DNA from 2 places in the Advenella sp. genome. Region 2 is predicted to be linked to the other one. Evidence: predicted binding sites of a transcription regulator. Region 2 holds the regulator's gene; the other holds the start of a gene.
The links. Region 2 encodes NrdR, which represses ribonucleotide reductase genes. Its sites were predicted from a motif close to CACNANATNTNGTG; they were not measured.

Region 1 (3,383 bases), on a different contig from region 2:
GGGGGTCTGCGTCCCTGGCGGCTCAGTGTGGCGCCGATGATTGACGTCACAGACAGGCATTGCCGCTATTTTCACCGTCTGCTGGCGCCCAATGCGTTGCTATATACCGAGATGATCACCACCGGCGCCCTGGTGTTCGGCGATGTACCAAGACATTTGCATTTCAGCGCTCAGGAACATCCGGTTGCTTTGCAACTGGGCGGCAGCGAGCCGGCGGCGCTGGCCCATTGCGCCCGGCTCGGGCAAAGTTGGGGGTATGATGAAATCAACCTCAACTGCGGCTGCCCTTCAGAGCGGGTGCAAAAGGGAGCGTTCGGCGCCTGCCTGATGGCCGAGCCGGCCCTGGTGGCCGATTGCGTCAAGGCGATGCAGGACGTGGTCAGCCTGCCCGTCACAGTCAAGCATCGGCTCGGACTGGACTACGATCAATCCTATGATTTCGTGCGTGATTTTGTCGGGCAACTGTATGAGGTCGGGTGCCGGGTATTTATCGCGCATGCGCGCAATGCGGTGCTCAAGGGGCTGTCTCCTAAAGACAATCGCCAGATTCCGCCACTGCGCTACGACGTTGTGACCTGGCTCAAGCGGGATTTTCCGGATGCGCTGTTTGTGCTCAACGGCGGCCTGAACACGCCTGACCTGATCAGTTCGGCGGTCGACGCATTCGACGGTGCGATGGTCGGGCGAGCAGCCTGGCACGAACCCTATTTGCTGCGTGACATCAGTCGACAGTTGTGGCCTGACACGCTGGTTGCCGATGACGCCACGATTGTGCAGCAAATGGCCAGCTATGCCCAATCTGAGGTGGCGCAGGGTGTTCCGCTGCGCGTCATTGTCAAGCCCATGCTTGGCCTGTTCAACGGACGCAAAGGCGCGCGCCAATGGCGACGCCATCTGTCCAACCCGGTGCAACTGGCAACACAGAACCCGGACGTCTTGCATCAGGCCTTTGCTTTTATTGACTAGCGGCACAGCAATCGCCCAATGGCCGGGCAAGAAGGGGGGCATGAAGAGGGAGTATGCCGTGCCTGAAAAATATGCACATCAATTGCGTATAATCAACATCGTTACATTTTTTTATAACAGATAAAATAGCTATATTAATCAATGCATTGTGTTGTTTTTCAAGGATTTGCACGAAGCCGAAATTACTTGAAATATCCTGATCAATACTATATATTGTGTTAAACCTAAAATAAAACACTATATATAGATTATAGTCGGTCCGGCTCCAAGCCGTTCCATCAACCATCATGGATATGCATACGCAATGAACAGCACACTCTTGGTCACCAAACGTGACGGCAGAAAAGAACCTATCGATCTGGACAAAATTCACCGCGTCATTGCGTGGGCGGCAGAAGGTCTGGATCATGTTTCGGTGTCTCAAGTTGAGCTCAAGTCTCATATTCAGTTCTACGACGGTATCAAGACTGAAGACATCCATGAAACCATCATCAAGGCAGCGGCGGACCTGATTTCACAGGCGACGCCCGATTACCAGTACCTGGCGGCGCGCCTTGCCATCTTTCATTTGCGCAAGAAAGCCTTCCAGCAGTTCGATCCGCCATCGCTCTACGATCACGTCAGCCGGCTCACCGAAATGGGCAAATACGACGAACATATTCTGCAGGACTACACACGGGAAGAGTTCGACGAGCTGAACAGCTATATCGATCACAGCCGTGATATGCGCTTTTCCTATGGTGCGGTCAAGCAGCTTGAAGGCAAGTACCTGGTGCAAAATCGTGTCAATCACGAAATCTATGAAAGCCCCCAGTTTCTGTATATTCTGGTGGCCGCATGCCTGTTCTCGAAGTATCCGAAAGACACGCGCCTGTCGTACATCAAGGGGTTCTATGATGCGACGTCGCTTTTCAAAATTTCCTTGCCCACGCCCATCATGTCGGGTGTGCGCACACCTACGCGTCAGTTCAGCTCATGCGTGCTGATCGAGTGTGGCGATAGCCTGGATTCCATTAATGCCACGACCAGCGCTATCGTGCGCTACGTATCGCAACGCGCCGGCATCGGCATCAACGCCGGTCGCATTCGTGCCGTTGGCAGTGCCATCCGCGGTGGCGAGGCGCAGCATACTGGGTGTATCCCTTTTTACAAGCACTTTCAGACAGCCGTCAAATGCTGCTCGCAGGGTGGCGTGCGCGGTGGTGCGGCCACATTGTTCTATCCCATGTGGCATCTGGAAATTGAATCGCTGCTGGTGCTCAAGAACAATCGGGGCGTCGAGGAAAATCGCGTCCGTCATATGGACTATGGCGTGCAGATCAACCGGCTGCTGTATCAACGCCTGATCAGAAACGGCGATATCACGCTGTTTTCTCCATCGGATGTACCGGGCCTGTACGATGCGTTTTTTGAAGATCAGAACCGCTTTGAGCAACTGTATGCCAAATACGAGCAAGACACGACCATTCGCAAGCGTACGGTCAAGGCAACAGAGCTGTTTTCATTGATGATGCAGGAACGCGCCGGCACCGGCCGCATATACATTCAGAACGTGGATCACTGCAATACCCACAGCCCGTTTGATCCGGCCGTGGCGCCCGTGCGCCAGAGTAATCTGTGTCTGGAAATCGCGCTGCCGACCAAGCCGCTGGAAGATATCAATGACGAGAACGGTGAAATTGCATTGTGCACGCTGTCTGCGTTCAATCTGGGCGCCATTGAATCGCTGGATGAGCTCGAAGGCCTGGCCGATCTGGCCGTGCGCGCGCTCGATGCCTTGCTTGATTATCAGGACTATCCGATAAAGGCCGCGTATATTGGCTCCATGAAGCGGCGTACACTGGGTATCGGCGTTATTAATTACGCCTATTACCTGGCCAAGAACGATGCCAAATATTCCGATGGCAGCGGTAATGCCCTGACGCACCGCACCTTCGAGGCGATCCAGTATTACCTGCTCAAGGCCTCGGTCGGGCTGTCCAAAGAGTTCGGCCCGTGCACGGCCTTTGATGAAACGACCTATTCCAAGGGTATTTTGCCAATCGATACCTATAAGAAGGATCTTGACGGCATTTGCAACGAGCCGCTGCATCTGGATTGGGAATCGCTACGCAAGGACATTACCACCCATGGTCTGCGTAATTCGACCTTGACGGCACTGATGCCTTCGGAAACCTCTTCGCAGATATCCAACGCCACCAACGGTATTGAACCGCCGCGCGGCCTTGTGACCGTGAAGGCTTCCAAAGACGGGATTCTGAAACAGGTGGTGCCCGAGTACGAACGCCTTAAGGACAAGTACGAATTGCTGTGGAGCATGCCAAACAATGATGGCTATCTGCAAATTGTAGGCATCATGCAGAAATTTGTGGATCAGTCTATTTCGGCCAATACGAATTACGATCCAGCCCGTTTTG
Region 2 (3,383 bases):
ACTTGTTCAAAGCGCGTGACCTGCCCCATGCCATCTACGTGCCCAGAGACCAGGTGGCCGTCCAGGGAATCGCCCAGTTTGAGTGAGCGTTCCAGATTCACTTCGCCGGTCTTGTCCAGCCCGGTCGTTTTGTCCAGGCTCTCTCGCGAGACATCGATCTGGAAAGCGCCTTCGCTCAACGACACGACAGTCATACAGGCGCCCTGCACGGCAATCGAGTCGCCCAGGCCGATCCCGGACAGATCAAAGTCGTTTGCCTCGATAGTCAGATGCACGCCGTCATCGGCGCTATTGCCGGCCGGTTTGATCTGGCTGATGCGACCAACGCCGCTGATAATTCCTGTGAACATTCTTTACTCCATATCGGGCTTTGTGCCGCCCGATTGCAATTGTAATTGATTCCACCGCGTGGGCAGCCTGGCTCGCAGGCGCATGTCCTTGCCGCAGGCAGCGGTATCGAAGAACGCAAAGCGATAGGCGTCGGCCAGCACATTAAACGGCGTATGCGCAACCGCCGAGCGGGCATCGCCCAGAATTGTGGGGGCCAGGTAGACCAGCAGTTCATCCACGCACCCGGCCTGCAGCAGTGCGCCGTTAAGACCGGGTCCGGCTTCCACATGCACCTCGTTAATGTCCTGCTGCCCCAGCCAGGCCATGACGGCCTTCAAGTCCACATGCTTGTTTTTTTCGTTTACCGTAATCACGCGTACGTTGCGCGCGGCCAGGCGTTCGGCCTTGGCAGCGTTGTACTCGGTCACGAAAACCCACACCGGATTGCCGTCAAATAACCTCGCGTCTTCGTCAATGGCAAACTGGCTGTCAATGACGGCCCGAATGGGTTGGCGGGGCGTGGCTACATCGCGCACGGTAAGCTGCGGATCATCGTCGCGCACCGTACCCGAGCCGGTCAGGATAACGCAGGCACGGGCGCGCCAGTGGTGACCATCGGCGCGCGCCTGGCCGCCGGTAATCCATTGTGAACGGCCATTGTTCAGGGCGACCTTGCCATCGAGCGTGCTGGCAATTTTCATGCGGACCCAGGGGCGCTGTATGCTCATGCGCGATACGAAACCGGGGTTGATTTCCAGTGCCTGCTCAAGTCCCAGGCCAATTTCAACTGTGATGCCGGCGCCCTGCAGTTTGCCAATGCCCGCCCCGCTGACCAGCGGATTCGGATCTCTGGCGGCAATCACAACCCGCGCAGGTTTTGCCGCAAGCAGCGCGTCCACGCACGGTGGCGTGCGGCCATAGTGGCTGCAGGGCTCCAGCGTGACGTAAAAGGTTGATCCCGCCAGCGCATGCCCCTTGGCCTGCGCATTGCGGATGGCGCACACCTCGGCGTGCGGCCCGCCAGGCGGCTGGGTTGCGCCCTCACCCAGGATCTGGCCCTGGTTGACGATCACGCAGCCCACCCGCGGATTGGGGCTGGTACTGAACATGACGCTGCGTGCCAGCGCCAGCGCCCGATCCATATAATCCTGATCATTCATAAACCGATGTTCCGATGATAAAGGGTCAGTGTGCCCATGAGCCGGTGCGCACTGCGCCATGCCGCAAGCACTCAGGCATTATCGACGGCGTCCGAGCGACCACCATTGTGCGGCTTGACCGGCTTTTGCATTTCCTTGATGGCGTTGACGAACTCTTCGATGTCCTGGAAGCTTTTGTAGACCGAGGCAAACCGTACGTAGGCAACCTGATCCAGCTGCTTGAGCTCGCTCATGACCAGTTCACCGATGTGATCGGTGGAGACTTCTTTTTCCGGATAATTGAGCAGTGATTCCTGGATGCGAGCGACCGCCCGCTCCAGCAATTCGGTACTGACCGGGCGTTTGCGCAATGCCAGACGCAGGCTGGCCTGCAGCTTGGCCGGATCAAACTCGACCCGGGTGCCATTGCGCTTGACTATGGCAGGCATGGCCAGTTCGATACGTTCGTATGTGGTAAAGCGCCGGTCACAGGAAAGACAGCGGCGACGGCGACGAATGGTGTCGCCTTCTTCGGATACCCGCGAGTCCATAACCTGTGTATCGTGGTGTGAACAAAACGGGCATTTCATTTTGCTAAAGTCCTGTGCCGTGCAATAACGTTATTGCGTTGAGATAACGCGCGGTTTATTTGTAAACCGGAAAGCGCGCTGTAAGTTCATTTACTTTAGCACGAACAGCAGCAATGTTTGCCTCATCGTCTGGGTTGTCCAGCACATCGGCAATCAGATTTGCAGTCAGTTCAGCCTCGGCTTCGGTAAAACCACGGGTGGTCATGGCCGGCGTACCCAAGCGAATGCCGCTGGTCACGAACGGTTTTTCCGGATCGTTCGGAATCGCGTTCTTGTTGACGGTGATATGCGCATCTCCCAGGCGTGCTTCGGCGACTTTGCCGGTAATGCCCTTGGCGCGTAGATCCACCAGCATCACGTGGCTTTCGGTCTTGCCGGAAACAATACGCAAGCCACGCTTGACAAGTGTGTCGGCCAGCACCTTGGCATTGGCCACGACCTGCTTTGCATAGTCGGCAAATTCCGGGCTGAGCGCCTCCTTGAATGCCACGGCCTTGCCGGCGATGACATGCATGAGCGGGCCACCCTGAATGCCTGGGAAGATGGCGGAGTTGATGATTTTTTCGTGCTCTGCCTTCATCATGATTACGCCGCCGCGCGGGCCACGCAAGGATTTGTGCGTAGTTGACGTGACAAAATCGGCATAAGGAACCGGGTTCGGATACTGCCCACCGGCAACCAGGCCTGCGTAGTGAGCAATGTCGACCATCAGGTATGCGCCATTGTCATGGGCAATTTTGGCCATGCGCTCAAAATCGATTGTCAGGGAGTACGCAGAAGCGCCAGCCACAATCATTTTGGGCTTGTGTTCTTTGGCCAGTTGCTCAACCTGATCGTAGTTGAGCACTTCGTTTTCGTCCAGCCCGTAAGGGATGAAGTTGTACAGCTTGCCCGATGCATTGACCGATGCGCCATGTGTAAGGTGTCCGCCCTCTGCCAGGCTCATGCCCAACACGGTGTCGCCAGGCTTGAGCACCGCCATGTACACGCCCTGATTGGCCTGTGAACCGGAGTTCGGCTGCACGTTGGCCGCTTCAGCGCCAAACAACTCCTTCAGGCGCCCGATGGCCAGCTCTTCAGCGATATCGACAAATTCGCAGCCACCGTAGTAGCGCTTGCCAGGATAGCCTTCCGCGTACTTGTTGGTCAGTTGCGTGCCCTGCGCCTGCATCACTGCCGGGCTGGTGTAGTTTTCAGAAGCAATCAGTTCGATGTGCTGTTCCTGACGGGTATTTTCTTGTTCGATGGCACTCCAGAGTTCCGGATCTACCTTGTCAAGAGTTAGCGAGCGGTCAAACATAACGTGTCCTATATAAAGCGGGTA

Region 1: the regulator NrdR is predicted to act here: its motif matches at 1,171-1,184, upstream of nrdA (class 1a ribonucleoside-diphosphate reductase subunit alpha).

Annotation. Positions count from the first base shown of each region.
Region 1 covers NZ_JBQEAU010000140.1:3,354-6,736, reverse strand. The annotation lists gene dusA (tRNA dihydrouridine(20/20a) synthase DusA) at 1-966, shown strand, start outside; gene nrdA (class 1a ribonucleoside-diphosphate reductase subunit alpha) at 1,271-3,383, shown strand, end outside.
Region 2 covers NZ_JBQEAU010000069.1:16,383-19,765, reverse strand. The annotation lists gene ACTIKR_RS13135 (riboflavin synthase) at 1-350, opposite strand, end outside; gene ribD (bifunctional diaminohydroxyphosphoribosylaminopyrimidine deaminase/5-amino-6-(5-phosphoribosylamino)uracil reductase RibD) at 354-1,490, opposite strand; gene nrdR (transcriptional regulator NrdR) at 1,562-2,059, opposite strand; gene glyA (serine hydroxymethyltransferase) at 2,115-3,359, opposite strand.